One region of the Streptococcus caecimuris genome, then DNA from elsewhere that is predicted to be linked to it. Evidence: predicted binding sites of a transcription regulator. Region 1 holds the regulator's gene; the other holds the start of a gene.
What was found. The regulator HrcA, encoded in region 1, represses chaperone genes, less so after heat shock. The targets are predictions, from matches to a motif close to TTAGCACTCNNNNNNNNNGAGTGCTAA.

Region 1 (10,752 bases):
TCACTGGCCTTGTCTACGATCCGTTTCAACTGATCCAGCGAGAAGTATTTGCGACCTGCATCGATCGAGATGACCTTCTTCATGGCGAGTTTTTCTGCTGCTTCTTTTGCAGCAACTTCTTTCGCGTAGCTTTCTGTATACACCAAAGCATCTTGAGCTGCTTTGAGATGATCGATCAAGGTTTTGGCCTCTGCTCGAGTCGTGTCTGCTCCTGCCCCTTCTAAAGCTTTTTTGGCTGCCGTAAAGGCTACTAGGGATTCCGGTGTATAGTGATCCAAATCAGTTGGAGCTTCTGAAAGAGCTTTTTCGACCACTTCAGGATCTGCTACAAAGTAGTCCGCATTCTTGTCCGCGAAGGCATGCATGAGCTTAAAGAGAAGGTCTTTTTTGTAGGTTGCGGATGGCGTATCTGCCCAGGCAGCTACCATGCCACCGATGAAAGGCACCTTGGCCCCGTCATTTTTTTGAACCACATCAATCGCTGACTTGGAAATTCCTTCGAGGCCTTGATCAAGGTTGTACCAACCAGATCCAGCCTTGTCCCGTCCAAGCACATAATACCAAGCATCATTGGTATTAAGAATCTGATGACCTAGTTCAGACAAGAGTTTTGAAGAAGCGACATCATAGCCGTTCCATCCACCTGTCCAGTAGGACACAATGATATCCTTGTCAAAAGTACCATAGGAAGTATCGCCATTGTAGTAGATTCCATCATTGAAGGCCATTGGTTTCATCTTGTGTTTTTTCACAATAGCTGCTAGATCATTGGCGTATTGAATGAATTTTTCATAGCCTTTTTCTGGATAGCCTTCACCCGGCCAATGCTTGCTGGCTTGGAGAACCTGCCAACCATGGGCATCTGTGGCATCGTTGGCATATTCATCCAAACCAATATTGAAAATATCTGCCTTGCCGCTGAAATAAGCCGCATACTTGTCTACCAAGGCCTTGGTAAAGTCTAAGGCTTTTTGGTTGTCCAAATCAACTGTCCGAGCTGATTTCTTTGTACCAAAATAATTAAAGTGAGGGTTTTCAATGCCCAATTGTTCCATGGCCGTCAGAATCGCATCCATGTGACCTGGACTATTAATGGTTGGGATGACACCCACTTTCTTCGATTTGGCGTAGGCCAAAATATCATCCATTTGAGCCTGGGTCAAGGCTGTCCCGTTCGGATCATCGTAATAAGCCTTCGTCCCTTTTTCAACCGCATCCGTCACGGCTTGGCTAGAATAAGAAGTATCTCCCACTTTCAAAGACATATCATCCAGCACAAAGCGCAAGCCGTCATTTCCAACTAGAAGATGCAAGTCTGTATAACCCGTCTTACTAGCTTCATCAATGATTTCCTTGATTTGGTCAGGCGAGAAATACTTGCGACCGGCATCGATCGAAACAATCTTTTTCTTGGCTAATTTTTCTTCTTGGTCAGGATCTTTAGCAGGCGTTTCCGTCGCTGCTGTCGTTGGTTGAGCTGCCACATCCGACTCTGCGACAGAGCTTGCTTCTTCGCGAATCAAACGGTCAAGATCTGATACCCGCAATTCTCGATCAGGCAGTGTCGGTTGACTTTGATCGACGATTGGGGCAGGAGCCGTTGGTTTTTCTACTGTTGGCTGAGAAGCTTCCTCATTGGGGGAGAGCGTCGCCTCGCCTTCGCTTGGCTGAGTTGGAACTGTCGTTGCAGGACTTTCAGTAGTCGTCGGTGTATCTGCAGCTACAACATGAGCACCAGCAAAAAATCCTATGAGCACCGAAGCAGCTCCTACTGCATACTTGCGAATCGCATAACGTGGTTGATGTGATTTCATCAGGACCTCCTAAATTGTCTTTGTAATCGTTTTCTTAAATTTACCACGATATCTTAATAAATTCAATGAGGGGTCACATTATTCTTTAATTAGGAGAGGAAGTTCTTGGATTCGATCCAAAATAAAACGAGCCCCTTACTCAAAAGGAAACTCGTTCATTCTTATAAATCATCTAAAGCATCTTTGACCTTATCAAAGAACCCTTTTTTCTTTGGGTTGACCTTCAAATCACTTGCTTCCGCAAAGGCTTGAAGGGCTTCTTTTTGCTTGTCGTTTAAACCAGTTGGGGTGACGACATTGACAGATACATATTGATCCCCCATAGCACCACCACGTAAGCTTGGAGCCCCTTTTCCACGGAGGCGGAATTTCTTACCGGTTTGGGTTCCTTCAGGAATGACCAAATCGACATCTCCGTGAACAGTTGGTACATGAACCGTATCTCCAAGAGCTGCTTGGACAAAGTTCAAGTCTAACTTGTAGTAGATGGTTGAGCCATCTCGTTCGAAGCGATCGCTCGGCTCAACATTGACAACAACATACAAGTCACCATAAGGTCCACCGTTAAAGCCAGCTTCTCCTTGACCAGCTAAGCGGATTTGTTGACCTGTTTCAACTCCTGCGGGAATCTTGACGTTCACGCTATGAGCTTGTTTTTCATGACCTGTTCCACGACAAGTCGTACATGGATCTTTGATTTCTTGACCACGACCATGACAGACATCACAGGTCACTTGACGGCGCATCATCCCAAGAGGGGTTTGCGTATCCACATTGATGACTCCAGAACCATGACAGCGTCCACAAGTCACCGGACTAGTCCCTGGCTTAGCCCCAGAACCATGACAGGTATGACAGCTAGCTTCCCGATGGTACTTGACTTCTTTTTCCGCACCAAAAATCGCTTCTTCAAACTTGAGATTGACGCGGTATTGGAGGTCATCCCCTTGACGAGGAGCATTTGGATTACGACTTGCACCACCACCAAAGAAGCTAGAGAAGATGTCTTCAAAGCCACCAAAGCCAGCACCATCAAAGCCACCAAAACCGCCTGCTCCACCACCGAAGCCACCATTGGCACCCGCAGCACCATATTGGTCATAAGCAGCCCGTTTTTGTTCGTCACTCAAAGTCTCGTAAGCTTCTTGAACTTCCTTGTACTTTTCCTCAGCACCAGGCTCCTTGTTGATATCTGGGTGATATTTTTTAGATAATTTCCGATAGGCTTTCTTGATCTCATCTTGAGATGCATTCTTTGAAACGCCCAAACGGTCATAAAATTCAGTATTGTTCATAATTCAAGATACAAAGGGCGTTAAACGGACACAGCCAAAATAGGAGTTTTGACGACGGACGCTTGCGTCCTAGAAAAATCTATCTTTTTGGCACAGTCCGTAGCCCGTGTTCGATTGCGAACACTCTTTGTTCCTTTCTATTGATGTTGTGAATCAAACCACGATTTAGGTCGGGTTCAGTTCCTTTCTTTTATATTGAGTAAGAATTTCTGGAACCCGTGTTCAGTTACGAACACTCTTTGTTCCTTTCTATAATTTTCATGTAAATCTTTAGAGGCTGTTTTCTATACTTCGCTTCACTTGATCAAACTCTTGGTCCGATAGAGTAAATATCAAATCCTCTTCTGAGTAGTCGTTTCGTTCTTTAAAATAGTTGTCCGTATTCTCTGCCAACCCTAAGCTTAGAATTACTTTTCTTGCAAACTCTTGATGGGCAAAACCGATAGCCGTAATGATTTGTTTATCTTGCACAACCAGTTTGGGTTGGAAATTCTCACGTGGAAGAAATTCAAAATAATCAAAGAAGTTTTGCCAAATTCCACCTGTAAATTTCGTGTCCTTCAACAGACCTGCTTTCGCTAATAAAAGAGGCGCTGAAGAAATGGCTGCAATGAGGACATCTTGCCCACCAAGGTCCCTCAAGAACGAAATCAATTTCTCATCCTGTAGAGCAGGTCCAATGTTAACCATTCCGGGCAAAATCACACAAGAATACTCTTCTATACGGATTTGATCTAGTGTTTTCGTTGGTTGACAGGGCAAACCATCCTCAGAGACCACCATCGAATGATCTGAAGCGGCATAATCAATCGTACTATCAAAAGACAGAGCTAAAGTACTCGTTAAAGCAGTTATCTCATAAAGAGAAAAATTAGGATAAATGATACAAAGTACTTTTTTCATACGCAACATCCTCTATTTTACCGAAAAACAGAGGCTGGGTTGCAACCTCTGGATTTCTTCTTATACTTACTAGTTTAAGTTTTAAAAATCAAACTAGTAATGCTGAATTGAGCACGCCCTAACCTCTTGGTGAAAAAGATAAATCTTTCTAGAAACTAAAGTTTCTGCGTCAGATTTCCTATTTTCACTGTGAGGTTTTAACGGGCTTTGCATCTTATTTTTCTGTAAACTCTCCGTCTACGACGTCATCGCCTGCGTTGCCTGTTGCTTGTGCGCCTTCTGCTCCTGCTTGTGCTTGTTGCGCTGCTGCAGCTTGTTCGTAAAGTTTAACAGCCAATGCTTGTGCTTTTTCGTTCAAGGCTTCAAGTTTTGCTTTCATTTCTTCAAGGTTACCTGATTCTTGAGCTTTTTTAAGATCATCAAGTCCTGCTTGAGCTGCGTCACGTTCTGCATCAAAGCCTTTGCCTTCAGTTTCTTTGATGGTCTTTTCAGTCGCAAAGATAGCTTGGTCTACTTCGTTACGAAGGTCTACTTCTTCTTTACGTTTCTTATCCGCTTCAGCGTTTGCTTCTGCATCTTTCATCATGCGGTCGATTTCTTCGTCTGTCAAACCTGAGTTTGATTGGATAACAATGGTTTGTTCTTTTTGAGTTCCAAGATCTTTCGCTTTAACAGATACGATACCATTCTTATCGATGTCAAATGTTACTTCGATTTGTGGGATACCACGAGGTGCAGCTGGGATATCAGTCAATTGGAAACGTCCAAGAGTCTTGTTATCTGCTGCCATTGGACGTTCCCCTTGAAGAACATGGATATCAACGGCTGGTTGGTTGTCTGCTGCAGTTGAGAAGACTTGTGATTTAGATGTTGGAATAGTTGTGTTACGGTCGATGAGTTTTGTGAAGACTCCACCCATTGTTTCGATACCAAGTGACAATGGTGTTACGTCAAGAAGGACAACGTCTTTCACATCACCAGTGATGACACCACCTTGGATCGCAGCACCCATGGCAACAACTTCATCAGGGTTCACTGATTTGTTTGGTTCTTTACCAGTTTCAGCTTTAACAGCTTCAACAACGGCAGGAATACGAGTTGAACCACCGACAAGGATAACTTCGTCGATATCTGACAAGCTCAAACCTGCATCTGAAAGGGCTTGACGAACTGGAGTTTTCGTACGTTCCACAAGGTCACGAGTCAAATCATCGAATTTCGCACGAGTCAAGGTCATTTCCAAGTGAAGAGGTCCAGCAGCTCCTGCAGTGATGAATGGCAAGCTGATTTGTGTTGAAGTGACACCAGAAAGGTCTTTCTTAGCTTTTTCAGCTGCATCTTTCAAACGTTGAAGGGCCATCTTGTCTGTTGACAAGTCGATACCGTTTTCTTTCTTGAATTCTGCTATCAAGTGGTCGATGATTTTTTGGTCAAAGTCATCACCACCGAGTTTGTTATCCCCTGCTGTTGCCAATACATCGAAGACACCATCACCCAATTCAAGGATAGATACGTCGAATGTACCACCACCAAGGTCGAATACCAAGATTTTTTCTTCTTTGTCAGTCTTATCCAAACCATAAGCAAGAGCTGCTGCAGTTGGTTCGTTGACGATACGTTCTACTTCAAGACCAGCGATTTTACCAGCGTCTTTAGTTGCTTGACGTTGAGCATCGTTGAAGTAAGCTGGAACTGTGATAACTGCTTTAGTTACCTTTTCACCAAGATAATCTTCAGCGTAACCTTTCAAGTATTGAAGGATCATAGCTGAGATTTCTTGTGGTGTGTATTCTTTGCCGTTAGCAGAAACTTTTTCAGAAGTACCCATCTTAGATTTGATAGAGATGACTGTATCTGGATTTGTGACTGCTTGACGTTTTGCAGCATCACCAACGATGATTTCACCGTTTTTGAATGACACAACAGATGGAGTCGTGCGGTTTCCTTCTGGGTTTGCGATGATTTTGCTTTCAGTTCCTTCAAGAACTGCCACTGCTGAGTTTGTTGTACCTAAGTCAATACCGATAATTTTAGACATATGTTTTTCTCCTTAAATTTATCTTCTTTTTTTCTTTTTGATATTTTCCCTTAAGTGGCGGGAAATATCTTCCTTGCAAGCCTCCGGCTTGCGTCTTATCTTTCTTTCATAGTTTAGTGTCGTTTCGGACAAGGCAGACTAGTTATAAACCACTACCATGGCTGGGCGCAGGATGCGGTCATGGAGTTTGTAGCCTTTTTGGAAGACTTGTGCGATGGTGTCTGCTGGATGTTCATCATCTGCAGGCAAGGTTTGGATGGCCATGTGGTAGTTATGGTCAAAGGCTCCGTCCGCTGGAATTTCTTCAATTCCTTCTTCTTTCAGAGCATGTACCAAACTTTCTTGGACCATTTCCAAGCCCTTCTTCACATCATCTGTCAACCCTTCGACGGCAAGGGCACGTTCGAGGTTGTCCAGTGATGGTAAGATCGCTTTTGCCAAATCTTGGCTACGGTATTTTTGTAATTGTTGACGTTCTTCATTGGCACGGCGCTGAATGTTTTGCATTTCTGCATGAGCACGAAGGTATTTATTTTCAAATTCCTCGGCACGCGCTTGTGCTTCTTCTAACTCAGAAGGTTGGTTGCTTTCCTCTACAACTTCTTCAGTTGTTTGGGCAACTTCCTCTTCTTTCACGTCTTCTTTTTTGATATCTTCTGTCAAGGCATACACCCCTTTCATTTGGTCTTAATTTACTTCATAATGGTTGCTGTTGAGGTAACGGTAGTAATCCGTCAACTTCATGACCAGTACTCGGCCGATGACATTGACCAGGCTAATCACACGCCTGTAATCCATCTCTACGGGACCGATCACATGCATGAGGGCCATCCCACGATAAGGAACTAGGAACTTGTGGCTAATCACTGTCACATTCTTCAAGGCCTTCTCTTGGGATTCTGCAACCAGGATCTGGGTCATTTGGTCTTCTGGCATCCCCCCTCGCAACTCGAGAGCTACGTGTTGGGGATTATCTAAGAACTGATAGGTCTGAAGATCGGCGTAGGTTAGTGATGAAACCTTTCCTTCCACAAAAACCAGTTCTTGAAACAGTTGCGAGAAGACGTAATCAAAGAGATCCAGCACATTGTCTGTCGTCTTGAAATAGCGCTGTACAATCTGTGGAATCTCCGTCCGTAGGCGGTAGTGGATATCCAAGACTGTATTTCCAATGAAACGTTCTTGAACCAGCTGATGGAAGATCTCCAAGTCACTGGTTAAGAAATTCTTTGGAATGGCAAATTGTACAGTGACAGGCTTTGATTCATCCAAGGTCAGAACCGCTAAAGCATCGTGGTTGGATAAGGAAACAATCTCAAAACCAGTCAAGCGCTGACGTGTCGGTTCAACATCCTGAATCACTGCGGTGTAGCCAGTCATCTGGGCTAGTAACTTGGCCGTAGCATCCAAGATATCGTCTAACTTAAAGGCTTCGAAATCAAAGGCTTTCACCACCTGGTAGACATCTTGCTCATCAATCAACTCTAGATCAAGCGAGTTCTGAACAAAATATTGAAAACCAGCTCGGCTAGGCATGCGGCCACTCGAAGTGTGGGCCTTTTCTAGTAAGCCTTGTTTTTCGAGAGCAGCCATGTCGTTTCGAATGGTCGCACTACTGGATTGAATCACATCTTGTAGCGCTTTTGAACCAACTGGTTCGTGGGTCTTGGTAAAGATATCGACAACAAGATTGAGAATCTCATTTTGACGTTCTGTAACCATGACCTCACCTCTCTTTCATTTTTTAGCACTCTAAACACTTAAGTGCTAAACCATGATTCTATTATACACCCATCCAAAAGAAAGTCAAGAGAAAAATCCAAAAAATTAGCACTCTTTTTTCAAGAGTGCTAAAAATCATTCTTAAGACCTAGAGAAGTGAATCTCCTCTTATTTGCCAGCTTTTTTCAAGAGTTGAATATATTCTTCCAATACTAGCTGATGCTTGGCCATATACTGAGCATTTTCTACGCCAACATAACGGAAATGCCAATTCTCAAAATTCACTCCCGTGATGTTGCTCTTCCCATCTGGGTAGCGAAGGACAAAGCCATATTGCGGTGCGATGGCAGCCAGCTGCATGCCCAACTCATCACTTTGACCAGCTTCGACACTCATATCAATGGCAAGCCCTGTCTGGTGTTCACTCGCACCAGGGACCTGTACCTGGGTCTGCACCTGCTTTTCAGCTTCTTCGTGCGAAAGGCCGCTAGCCTCTAGTTGCGCAACACGTTCATTATAGAGCTCTGTTTGCTCGGCCACACTTCGATAGCCTGATATCAAGGTTTCTTCTGGGGCAATTTTTCGAGCAGCTTCTAAAAATTGACGAGTTGGTTCTACAATCCGACTATCCACTTTGATAGCATCCACATCTGTCAATTGTGGGTTCAACTCAGGCTTCACATTGTCACGATTGACCAAGATCAACTGCCAGTCTTTGGTCGAAACGGCTGGTAAATCTGATTTTTCTTTCTTTTTCTTAGAAGAAGAGGGAGTCGTTACAGCTGTTTTTTTAGCCTTCCAAAACTGAAGCCCTGAAAACAAGCTTGGTTTCGCTAAGTAAACACCAATTCCTGATCCAAGGACCACAAGAAGAAAGAAACTCAATAGGTAAGGCCACCATTTCTTACGTTTTTTTCTTGCGCGTCTATACTTATTCGTCATGGCCACCCTCTAGAAGTTTTGCTCCAACCTTACGATAGGACATATCCCCAATCTTTTCAATACTGAAAGCACCATCTTCATAAGCCAAAACCGTCACGCTTCCGTTGTCCAAGACCAATTCTTCGACCGCTTTTGGATCGATGAGATAAATCAAGGTCGTAATGGTCATACCATGGCTGACCACAATAGCATTACCACCACCAGCTGCTTCTACCTCTTTTGCAATGGCCTCAAATCCTTCTAGGATCCGGCCACTCAAGGTACCCCAGGATTCAGCCCATCCAGTGGTATCCACTTCGACGATCCCTTCTGCTAACTCCATCAGGCTCAACTGATGGAAATCATCGACCTTAAAGACACGGGGTAAAACTCCCATGAAGAGATCGCCATCATAAGCACCGTCAAAACTACCAAAACACCATTCACGGATCCGTTTGTCATAACGATAAGGGATTTTTCCTGTCAGACCAAGTTCTTGAAGAATAATTCCCATAGTTTGAATGGTGCGTCCAGAATCACTCGAAACAGCCTCTTCAAAAGAAAGCCCAGCTTCCTTGAGACCAAGTCCTAATTCTCGAATTCCACGCTCTCCTGCTTCTGTCAGCGGAGTGTCTGACCAGCCCTGTGCCCGCCCAATGGTATTAAACATGGTTTTTCCATGACGAGCAATATATAATCTGGTTTTTGTCATTGTATTACCTCCGTATGTATCTCTTTCATTATATCATTTTTTGCAAAAAGAAAGTAGGAAAGCTCTTACAAGTTTTGAGAAAAAGAAAAGGCCATGACCAAAGGGTCAGCCTTTCATTATGGACTAGGATTCTTGCAAGCTTTCACCGACCTCACGGTAACTGCTATCTCCAACCCCCTTAACTGTCAATACTCCATCTTCATATTCTACAAGGGTAACACTACCGTTTGAAAGAGGCAAATTGAGATTTGGTTTTCCTTCGACCAAGCAGACCAAGGTCTGAATGGTCCAACTATGGCTGACCACCAAGGCATTGCCTCCACCATTTTCTTCTACTTCTTTGGCGATGGCTTCAAAACCTTCTAGGATTCGGCTTTTCAAAACTTCCCATGGTTCAGCCCAATTTGCTGTGTCCACTTGGCAAATTCCATTAGCCAAGTCTTCCAAGGTCAAGGTCTTATAATCCTCCACATCTAGCACACGCGGCACGACACCATGAAAGAGCTCACCACCGTAGGCTCCATCAAAGCTTCCGAAACACCACTCGCGAATCCGCTTGTCAAAGCGATAAGGAATTTTTTCTTTTAAACCCAATTGATCAAGTATGATCCCCATGGTCTGAATGGCACGACCTGAATCACTGGAATAGGCTCGGGTAAAGTCCAAACCAGACTCACGCAAGCCGATCCCTAGAGCCTCAATGCCTTTTTCTCCTTCTGCTGTCAAGGGTGTATCAGACCAGCCTTGAGCACGGCCAATGGTATTAAACATGGTTCTCCCATGACGAATCACAAATAATCTTGTTTTAGCCATCTTGTCTCCTTTTGCAAGAAAAAAGTCTGGAGTTTCATCATCACAGACTTTTCTATTTTCTACTATTATACTAGATTTCTCTTAGTTTTTAAAGCTATGAACCGGAGCCGGAATTTGACCACCACGGGCAATGAAATCAGCTGACGAAGCTTTGTTGACCTTCATTACCGGAGCAGACCCAAGAAGTCCTCCAAGCTCTAACATATCACCTTCTTTTCCATAAGGAATGATGCGAACCGCTGTTGTCTTTTGGTTGATTACCCCGATAGCTGCTTCATCTGCGATCATGGCTGCAATGGTCGTATCTGGAGTATCAGCTGGGATAGCAATCATATCCAGACCGACGGAACAGATAGCTGTCATGGCTTCCAATTTTTCCAGGTTGATATGACCTGATTGAACCGCTGCAATCATCCCTTCATCTTCTGAGACCGGAATGAAGGCACCTGACAACCCACCGACTTGGTTACAAGCCATGATGCCGCCTTTTTTCACTTGGTCATTGAGCAGAGCTAGCGCTGCTGTAGTTCCATG
Region 2 (10,752 bases), on a different contig from region 1:
TCTTTCGTGTGATCCAAGAGTCTATGACCAATGCGGTTCGCCACGGTCATGCCAGCCGGATGATCCTTCATTTTTTTGAGAATGAAGAAGATTATCTGATCGAGTTGCAGGACAATGGGGTTGGGTTTGAAACCTTGACCTATGGCTATGGACTCAAGCAGATGATGGAGCGCATTTCCATCCTAGGAGGACAGCTTCAATTTGAAAGTCGCGATGGATTTTTCACGCGCGTCAGTTTACCGAAATATAAAGAAGGGAGATAGAGATGGTGATAAAAGTAATGGTGGCAGATGACCAGGCCTTGATTCGAGAATCTCTGAAAATTATTTTGTCAGCCCACCCCGATATCGAAGTGGTGGCCACAGTGGAAGATGGGAATCACGTCTTGTCGAGCATTCCACAGACACATCCTGACCTGATCTTAATGGATATTCGGATGCCAGGCATGGATGGAGTTTTGGCGACAAAAGAAGTCAAAGAGCACTATCCGGATATCAAAATTATTATTTTAACGACCTTTGACGATGATGAATTTATCTATAGTGCACTCAAGTATGGTGCTTCAGGTTATCTTTTGAAGGGAGCCTCGACAGAGGAACTCTATGAAGCGATTAAGGTGGTATATCAGGGCGGAGCCATGATCAACCCGAATATCGCTAGTAAAGTCTTTCAAATTTTCTCACAAATGGCTAAATCCAACTTCTCTATTGCTGTAGATGAGGACAATGTCAAGGATTTGAGCACGACGGAATGGCGCATTATCCAAGAAGTCGGCTATGGGGAGTCCAATAAAGAAATTGCGGCCAAACTTTTCTTGTCAGAAGGAACCGTGCGCAATTACTTATCAACGATTTTGGCGAAATTAAACCTACGAGATCGAACGCAATTAGCGATCTGGTCAGTCCAAACAGGAGTGACGAGACGTGATTTTTCTAAAGGAAATACAGAATGAAATTGAAGCGAAAGCATCTTTGTTGGGGGATTGGTCTCCTTGTTGTGCTCTGTGCGAGCGCGGGTTTTTATTGGTGGAAACAGCAACCGACCGTACTCCATATCGGCGTTTATGCAGGTTCTAGCTGGGATGTGCCGACCAGTCAACGTTCCCATGCCTTGGATCGTGCGATTCAAAAATTTGAAAAATCCCATCCCCACGTCCGTGTAGAGTATGAAAATGGGATTCCGCAGTCAGATTATTCAGACTGGCTCTCTGAAAAGATTGTCTCGGGAAAGACGCCGGATGTGTTTATGGTCTCTGAGCAAGATCTTTCTTTATTAGCAGCGCGGGGGGTGCTAGAAAAGTTAAACGGCTATATGGATCGAAAAGATCAAGCTGCCTTTTATCCCGTTGCCTTTGAATCGGGTGTCTATCAGGGGCAAACCTATGCCTTACCTTATGAAAGCAATCCGATTTTGATGTGTGTCAATAAAGATCTCTTGGATAAAGAAGGCATCGCGGTTCCCAAAGAAGGCTGGACCCTTGAAGAGTTCTATACGATTTGCAAGAAACTAACCAAAGATACCAATGGAGATGGGCAATTGGACCAATTTGGAAGCACAGAATACACCTGGAAAGAAGCCTTGGCGGCAAATGGAGGTCATCTTTTCCAAGGAGGCATGCTCAAGTTGACAGCTCCAGAAGTGAAAGAGTCTTTGACTTTTCTGCAAAAATTGGAAGATCTAAATAAAAATTACAAGGTGAGCTCTAAAGATTTTGACCAGGGGAAAGTCGCTTTCTATCCTATGACCTTGGCCCAATATCGGACCTATAAACCTTATCCCTACCACGTTTCTAAATATTCAAACTTCACTTGGACCTGTATCCCGATGCCGGCTAAGTCAAAATCGACCAAGGCAACCTTGGTCACGACGACTTCTTTTGCTATGTCGGCTCGAAGTTCTCATTCCAAGTTGGCTTGGGAATTGATGCAACTCTTAACAGAGGATCCAGAAATTCAACAAACCCTCTTTGCCCAATCCCAAGGGATCTCTGTCATGCCACAGGTAGTCAAGAGTCGCTCTAGTAAAGACCTTTTGCAGGTAGATGATTTTGGGACGAATTCCTTGACCAATCAGACCTTGAACCGCATCATGGAACAAGCTGTTGAAAGTAGTCCGAAAAATGTCTCAAAAGAGGTGCTAGAAAAGCTAGACTACTTGATTGGCAATGCCTTGCGCGATCAAGATGTTGAGAACCGCTTGCCTCAAATTCAGAGGGAGATTGAAAGTAGCCTACAGGTAGGAGTTTAGAGTAAAATAAGATGGCATTTTGTCAAGTGACAGATGTCATTTTTTTATTGCTAAATGTCATATTAGGAATGTGACATTTGACAATGTAAAAACGCTTTCAAATAATCTACAATAGAGTCAAATAAAGGAGGCGTAGAAAAATGAAATACCTCGTTTTGGTCAGTCATGGTGGACTGGCAGAAGGTCTAAAAACATCACTAGCCATGTTTGCTGGTGATAAGATGGATCAGGTCATCGCAGTTGGACTCAAAGAAGGAAAATCAGTTGATGACTTCGCAGTTGATTTCAGAGAGAGCATTTCAGGATTGACAGCTGATGATTCTGTTTTGGTCTTGGCAGATATCGTAGGTGGTAGTCCATTAACCACTGCAGCCACGGTTCTAGAAGAAGCTGGAAAGCTCGATGGAGCCTTAATCCTTGGTGGGATGAACCTTACCATGGCCTTGACGGCAGTTGTGATGAAAGATGTGTTGGATGGAGACGATTTGTCAGCTACCATCTTATCAGAAGCACGATCTGCACTACAGCCTTTTGAAGTTTCAGCCACAAGTGCTGAAGAAGATGATGACGATATTTAATAGGGAGGTACCTTATGGTAGTAACATTTGTACGGATTGATGACCGCATGATTCACGGTCAAACAGTCACACGCTGGGCAAAGGAAAAACCATGTGATGGCTTGATTGCCGTAAACGATGCAGCAGCATCAAACAAGGTTTTGATCCAAGCTTACAAAGGCGCATCAGACAAGAAAACCTTTGTATGGACAAAGGAAGCCTTTAAAGAAAAATCAGCAAAAGTAACAGAATCAGATAGTCGTTACTTCTTGATCACCAAAAATCCAATCGATATGAAGGAAATTTTGGTCGACCAAGGGTTTGTCCCAGGTGATGTTAAAGAAATCATTGTTGGCCCTGCAAATGATCGTCCTGGAGCTGTGAAATTGGGAAATAACCAATCCATCACTCAGGAAGAAGCAGAAGCCTTCCAAGCCATTCAAGCAGCAGGCTACAAGGTGAAATTCCAATTGTTGCCAGATGTTTCCATCGGTTATTGGGATGATTTCAAATCAAAATTTGGTTTTTAAAACTAACAGTCTTATCTGTTAGGTAAATATATTTACAAACAAAAGGAGCGTTTGTTATGACAATTTCATGGATTCAAGCAATCTTGCTTGGTATTTTCGCCAGCTTGTCTTCAATGCCTGGTATGGGAGGTTCCAGTATCGGGAACTATACACTCGGTCGTCCTTTGATCGGTGGGTTGATTTCAGGTTTAATTCTTGGAGATGTGACAACCGGTATTATGGTCGGGGTTGCCCTTCAAGTCGTTTATATCGCCTTGGTAACACCTGGTGGTACCGTATCTGCCGATGTGCGTGCCATCTCTTACATCGGTGTTCCTCTTGCTATCTTGTTTGTGCATGCTAATAACATCACAGATGAAGCTGGAATCGCCGCAGCTGCAGCTCCAATCGGTGCAGCCGTTGGGACAATCGGTACAGTTCTTTTCTACGGTACCGCTACTATGAACTTGGTTTGGCAACACATTGGTTGGAAAGCCGTTGAAGAAGGAAACTTCAAAAAACTCTACGCAGTTGACTGGGTTTACCCTTGGATCTCTCACTTCCTCTTCTCTTTCCTTCCAACAATGATTATCACCAAATACGGTGAAAACATGGTTGATTTGATGAAACAATACCTTCCTATGGATGGTTACTGGATGAAAGCCCTCTTTACAGTCGGTGCTCTTCTCCCATGTGTCGGTATTGCCATCTTGTTGAAACAAATTGTTACAGAAGCAACTGACTTCATTCCATTCTTTGTTGGATTTACCTTGGCAAAATCTCTCGGATTGAACTTGGTATCCAGTGCCGTTGTTTCATTAATCTTTGCAGTAATCTACTATGAACTTGAAGTGATCAAATCGATGAAAGCTGCTCCAGCCGGAGTGGTGGACCTAGACGATGATGAGGAGGATATTTAAAATGGCTGATAGAAAGAAAATTTCAAAGAAAACATTAGCAAAAGCATTCCATCATTGGTATTATGGTCATTTGACTTGTTTCTCTCAAGAACATATGCAAACCTTCGGGTACTTGACTTCTATGCTTCCAATCGTAGAAGAAATGTATGACACAAAAGAGGAACAAAAGGATGCTATGCAAACCTATACGGCCTTCTTCAACACTGAACCACAACTTGGATCTCTTGTTGTAGGGATCACAGCTGGTTTGGAAGAAGCGCGTGCAAACGGAGATGCAGTGGATGGCGAAACCATCAACGGTATGCGTGCCGGTTTGATGGGACCAATCGCTGGTATTGGTGACTCATTGGTTGTTGGTACCTTGATCCCAGTTCTCTTAGGGATTGCCCTTGGTCTTTCTAAAGGTGGTAACGTCGCTGGTGCTCTCTTCTACATCGTCGTATGGAACCTCTTAGTCTACTTTGGTATGCGCTTTGCCTTCTTCAAAGGTTACCAATTAGGGGATAAAGCCGTTGAATTCCTTGTAGGACCAAAAGGACAAGCTCTTCGTAAAGCGATCAGCGTTGTCGGTGGTATGGTTATCGGTGCCGTAGCAGCTACTTGGGTATCTGTTACAACAGCCCTTCAATTCAAGAATTCTGAAGGAAAAGTCTTCTTGAACATCCAAGAAAAGATCGATGGTGTTTATCCAGGTCTCTTGACAGCAGCCTTCATCACTCTTTGCTGGTGGTTGATGTCTAAGAAAAAAATTTCACCAAACAAAGTTATGTTACTTCTCGTTGTAGTTGCTTTGATCGGTGTTGCCCTTGGTATCTTCGACCCACATCTTAAATACTAAGGAAAAGAAAAAACGAATTTGCTAGTAGGAGTTTTTGAGAATGAAGTGAATTGACCTCCTTTACTTGCACTTCATTCTCAATTTTTATAAGGAGGAATCCCATGGTTACAAAACAAGAACTTGTCAATGGATATGAAACAGAAATCAAGTACCAACGCCACATGCTTGAAAACCTTGGTCGTTGGTTCAGCTTACTCTTTATCATTGCCAGTATTGGTGTGGTATTGATCTATCTCTTTCACAAAAGTTTCCTCCCACTCTTGATCCTCGGGATTTTACTAGCCTTGGTTGGAATTTTAGGCATGATTGTTTTTGGATATGGCATCTACCGCGGGCGGATCAATCTTCAAAAAGTGATCGACGATTTCAATCAAAAATTGACAATTTTAAATTGATATTTTAGAAACATCTCATCTATTTTTGAGGTGTTTTTTTCTTGACTATTTCTGACCAAGTGATACAATAGAAACATAAGTTAGCACTTACGTATAGAGAGTGCTAAAAACACGTATGGAGGAATGAACATGTTAAAACCATTAGGAGACCGTGTGGTCTTAAAAGTAGAAGAAAAAGAACAGACTGTTGGAGGTTTTGTCCTCGCAGGTGCGAGCAAGGCCGATACAAAAACAGCTGAAGTGGTTGCCGTTGGTGAAGGTGTGCGTACCCTAAGTGGCGAACTCATTGCTCCAGCTGTAAAAGCAGGAGACCACGTTTTGGTTGAAAGCCATGCAGGAATTGAAGTGAAAGATGGGGAAGAAACCTACACCATCGTTGGAACAGCAAACATTCTTGCAATTGTAGAGTAAGAGAAGAAAGAGGTAAGAGAAATGGCAAAAGATATTAAATTTTCATCTGATGCACGTTCTGCAATGGTCCGTGGTGTCGATGTCTTAGCAGATACAGTGAAAGTTACGTTGGGCCCTAAAGGTCGCAATGTGGTTCTTGAAAAATCATTTGGTTCACCCTTGATCACAAATGATGGGGTGACCATCGCAAAAGAAATCGAATTGGAAGACCATTTTGAAAATATGGGTGCTAAATTGGTGTCAGAAGTGGCTTCTAAGACCAATGATATCGCAGGTGACGGTACAACAACTGCAACGGTTTTGACTCAAGCCATCGTCCGTGAAGGAATCAAAAACGTCACTGCAGGTGCTAATCCAATTGGCATCCGCCGTGGGATCGAGACCGCTGTTGCAACAGCAGTAGAAGCTTTGAAAAACAATGCGATCCCAGTATCAAGCAAGGAAGCCATTGCTCAAGTAGCTGCTGTGTCTTCTCGTTCTGAAAAAGTCGGTGAGTACATCTCTGAAGCCATGGAAAAAGTTGGTAAAGATGGGGTCATCACGATTGAAGAGTCTCGTGGAATGGAAACAGAACTGGAAGTCGTTGAAGGCATGCAGTTTGACCGTGGTTACCTCTCACAATACATGGTCACTGATAATGAAAAAATGGTGGCAGACCTTGAAAATCCATACATTTTGATTACTGACAAGAAGATTTCAAATATCCAAGAAATCTTGCCATTGTTGGAAAGCATTCTTCAAAGCAACCGTCCACTCTTGATCATCGCAGATGATGTCGATGGCGAAGCTCTTCCAACACTTGTCTTGAACAAGATCCGCGGTACCTTTAATGTCGTAGCTGTTAAGGCACCAGGATTTGGTGATCGCCGCAAAGCCATGCTAGAAGACATTGCCATCTTGACAGGTGGTACAGTCATTACAGACGATCTTGGTTTGGAATTGAAAGATGCAACCATTGAAGCCCTTGGTCAAGCAGCTAAAGTTTCAGTCGATAAAGACAGTACCGTCATTGTCGAAGGTTCTGGTAACCCAGAAGCGATCGCTAACCGTGTGGCGGTCATCAAGTCACAAATCGAAACCACAACCTCTGAATTTGACCGTGAAAAATTACAAGAACGTTTGGCCAAATTGTCTGGTGGTGTTGCCGTGATCAAGGTTGGTGCTGCAACAGAAACAGAATTGAAAGAAATGAAACTCCGTATCGAAGATGCCCTTAATGCGACTCGCGCAGCCGTTGAAGAAGGAATCGTTGCCGGAGGTGGTACAGCTCTTGTCAATGTTATCTCTGCAGTCGCAGCCCTTGAATTAGAAGGAGATGAAGCAACCGGACGCAATATCGTTCTTCGTGCTTTGGAAGAACCTGTGCGCCAAATTGCTCACAATGCCGGTTACGAAGGATCTATTGTGATTGATCGCTTGAAAAATGCCGAAGTCGGAACAGGTTTCAATGCTGCAACAGGTGAATGGGTGAATATGATTGATGCAGGAATCATCGACCCAGTTAAAGTGAGCCGTTCAGCCCTTCAAAACGCCGCTTCCGTAGCGAGTCTGATCTTGACGACCGAAGCAGTCGTAGCCAACAAACCAGAACCAGCAGCCCCAGCAGGACCAGGAATGGATCCAAGCATGATGGGTGGGATGATGTAAGACACTTAGTCTAATGGGTGCTGAAGCACCTCATTAGACTACGGCAAGCACCATGGTGCCTTACCGAAGTGTCTTACTAGCTCAAAGGGAGGAAAATATCGTTCCTCCTTTTTTATCGTGCTTTGGAATTTTCATGTGTTGTGGAATAATATTTTTATTTTAAATTTTGTAACAGAAATGATAAATACTAATTAAAGAGGACTTGCGTAGATGCTTGGGAATCCGGTGTTTGCGGGGTTTTCGGGCGGAGGAATATTTGCCAACAAATTGCAATACAAATTAACTGATTTTGTAATAATTCTAGTGTATACTAGTAAGAGTAGATCACAGGTCTACATTGTTGCAAGGGGAGAACTTCCCACATACATGTCTATTGACAATAAAACTTGATCGTAATATCGCTGCTAGTAAAATGAGAGTTTGAACATAGCGTAGATTTTATCGACCTTTTTCATATTAAAAAATATTTTTCAAATTCCCCTTGCGCAAGCTCTTCCGGATTCCTCCGGGAGAGTTTTTTTGTTAAGAAAAAAAGTAGAAGGCCTTTGAGTCTCCTTTGAAAGAGTGGCTTAGCAGGCATCATTTATGGTAAAATAGAACATATTCGTAGAGGGGAAGGAGTGAGGACTTTGTTGAAGATTTTTGTGTTAGAAGATGAATGGATCCAACAATCGCGTATCGAAGTGGTCTTGCAGGATCTCATCCGTCAAAAATCCTTGCAATGCAAAGCGCCAGAAGTGTTTGGGAAGTCAAGTCAGTTGCTGGATGCTATCACAGAGAGAGGCGCCCATCACCTATTCTTTTTAGATATCGAGATTAAAGGTGAGGAGAAAAAAGGACTGGAGATCGCAAAAGAGATTCGTAAGAAAGATCCCCATGCGACCATTGTCTTTGTCACCACTCACTCTGAATTCATGCCCATTACCTTTCAGTACAAAGTAGCTGCCTTGGATTTTATCGATAAAACGCTGGGTGAGGAAGAGTTCAAAGAGAGAATCAGCTCAGCCATCGATTATACCTTGGAGCAAGCTGGGACCACGATTGCGCAAGATGCTTTTACATTTGAGAGTGCGATGGCGCGAGTACAAGTTCCCTTTAATAAGATTTTGTATGTTGAAACGTCTCCAACTATTCACAAGGTCATTTTACATACCCAGGATGAGCGCTTGGAATTTTACGCTAGTATTGCCGATATCGAAAAAGCAGATCCCCGCTTGTATCGGTGTCACCGCTCCTTTGTGGTGAATCCACAAAATATTACGAAGATTGATAAAGAAGACAAGAAAGCTTTTTTTGAAAATGGGGACAATTGCTTGATCTCACGGACCAAGTACAGAGGCTTACTGGAAGCTTTGAAAAAATAGAAGGGAGAAAGAATTGCTGTTAGATGTTCTAATATTTTACCTAAAGTTCTTCGTCAGTATGCTGATCTATCGTCATATCAGTAGACAAGAGTTCGCCTTGCGCTGGCTCTTTTTGTGCCCCTTCTTCTTTGCAGTCGTCTTTACCCTTGTGCCACCGGTAGGCTTTTTTGGCTATTTCTTAGTATTTATTGCCTATAGTTTCTACCGAAATCGTAACATACGACACCTTTTGAATATTTTTTACGGGCTCTACCCGGTTGTCATGGAGAGTCTCATTGCGCGTCTCTTAGCCTTTTATGTCTTTCCAATGTTAGGGATCGTACTTGTTCATGAGGCATCTGTCAGCTGGTATGATGCTCTACTTGAATTGCTGGTCTTTCCTGTTTATATAGGAATCACTAAATTGTTAAAACTAGATTTTACAGATTTAAAAGTAGGGTTTCAACGGCAGTATTTTAATCGTTTCTTACTCCCGATGGATCTTTCCATGTTTGTGTATTTAGTCAGTGTTGTAGGTCTGGTGGTTTTTGAGGATGTTATTCCTCATGCAGATGCTTTACGGGAACAGTTAAATAGTATTTATTTGATTTTGTTTTTTGTGATGCTCTTGTATTTCAATGCAGTGTCTAAAGAACGATTGAAACAAGAAATTCTGGAACAAAAAGATAGGCAACTGCAGGAGTTAGCCACCTATAGCCAACACGTCGAAATGCTCTATGGGGAGATTCGTGCCTTTCGTCACGATTACCTGAATATTTTAACCAGTCTCAAATTAAGTATTGAGCATGAAGATCTCAACGCGATCAGGGAAGTCTATGAGAATGTTCTCCGAGAGAGTGGCCAACAATTTTACGATAGCAAGTTTGATATTGCTAAACTCAGTCACATTGAAAATCCAGCTGTAAAAAGTGTTCTGTCCGCAAAATTATTGGAAGCTCAAAATAAAGGGATTGGGATCTCTGTCGAGATCGATGAACCTGTTCGTGATTTATTCATCGAGGTTTTAGATTTCATCACCTTCTTATCCATTCTTTGTGACAATGCTATCGAAGCGAGTCTCGAATCAGACGACCCCCAGCTGACTCTTGCCATGCTTCAGGAGGCAAACTCCCTCATCTTAATCGTTGAAAATAGTACAAAAGCTGAAAAAATAGAACTGGCGAGAATTTTTGAAAAGGACTACTCAAGTAAAGGAGATGGCCGAGGTCTTGGCTTGTACAAGATCCAACAATTACTGGAAAAGTATCCCAAAACGACAGTGTCTACCAAGAGTTCAAACTACCGATTTATCCAGAGCCTGACCTTTTGGAAGGAATAATGGAAGAGAGAGTGGGACAGAAATCGGTCATTCGTTAGAATTCGATTTCGTCGTTCCACCTCCGCACAGTTGAGTAGGGCTGTAAAAGCTGATGAAATCAACGTAGTAGAGCCCACTCAACCACTGCGTCTTGCTCGACAATCCAAAAATAATTGAGAGGCTAGGACTTTTGTCCCAGCCTCTTTTTTGACCATTCACGACGATTTTTTGACCGATTCTGACAGAGAGCTTCCAAGGTTTTCCCCTTGAAGTATAATGGACACAAGATCAATAAGAAAAGAGGGATCGTATGTTTCAGGTAGCATCTATTACAAAATCATTTAAGGAGAAAGCTGTATTAAAGGGGGTGTCTTTTTCGATAGAAGAAGGAGACAAAATTGCCTTGCTGGGAAATAATGGAGCAGGTAAAAGCACCCTGTTCAACATTATCGCAGGGCAGCTCCAGGCTGATTCGGGGACGATAAAGACTTCACTTGATTTTCAAAGAGAAATTGGGATGATGCCTCAGGGAGATCTGCTCATCGAGGATCTAACCGTTGCTGAATT

Region 2: a site for HrcA is predicted at 5,547-5,573, ahead of groES (co-chaperone GroES). Genes of this name have one in related genera too.

The regions. Positions count from the first base shown of each region.
Region 1 is NZ_CALPCT010000002.1:151,486-162,237, reverse strand. It holds gene NFR56_RS01625 (family 20 glycosylhydrolase) at 1-1,814, opposite strand, end outside; gene dnaJ (molecular chaperone DnaJ) at 1,976-3,109, opposite strand; gene NFR56_RS01615 (DJ-1/PfpI family protein) at 3,380-4,012, opposite strand; gene dnaK (molecular chaperone DnaK) at 4,227-6,050, opposite strand; gene grpE (nucleotide exchange factor GrpE) at 6,189-6,713, opposite strand; gene hrcA (heat-inducible transcriptional repressor HrcA) at 6,738-7,772, opposite strand; gene NFR56_RS01595 (M15 family metallopeptidase) at 7,941-8,714, opposite strand; gene NFR56_RS01590 (histidine phosphatase family protein) at 8,704-9,405, opposite strand; gene NFR56_RS01585 (histidine phosphatase family protein) at 9,529-10,218, opposite strand; gene NFR56_RS01580 (PFL family protein) at 10,300-10,752, opposite strand, start outside.
Region 2 is NZ_CALPCT010000013.1:1,218-11,969, reverse strand. It holds gene NFR56_RS06335 (sensor histidine kinase) at 1-263, shown strand, start outside; gene NFR56_RS06330 (response regulator transcription factor) at 269-952, shown strand; gene NFR56_RS06325 (ABC transporter substrate-binding protein) at 949-2,247, shown strand; gene NFR56_RS06320 (PTS sugar transporter subunit IIA) at 2,388-2,825, shown strand; gene NFR56_RS06315 (PTS sugar transporter subunit IIB) at 2,840-3,334, shown strand; gene NFR56_RS06310 (PTS mannose/fructose/sorbose/N-acetylgalactosamine transporter subunit IIC) at 3,391-4,233, shown strand; gene NFR56_RS06305 (PTS system mannose/fructose/sorbose family transporter subunit IID) at 4,217-5,071, shown strand; gene NFR56_RS06300 (hypothetical protein) at 5,173-5,466, shown strand; gene groES (co-chaperone GroES) at 5,596-5,877, shown strand; gene groL (chaperonin GroEL) at 5,899-7,524, shown strand; gene NFR56_RS06285 (response regulator transcription factor) at 8,154-8,888, shown strand; gene NFR56_RS06280 (sensor histidine kinase) at 8,902-10,206, shown strand; gene NFR56_RS06275 (ABC transporter ATP-binding protein) at 10,496-10,752, shown strand, end outside.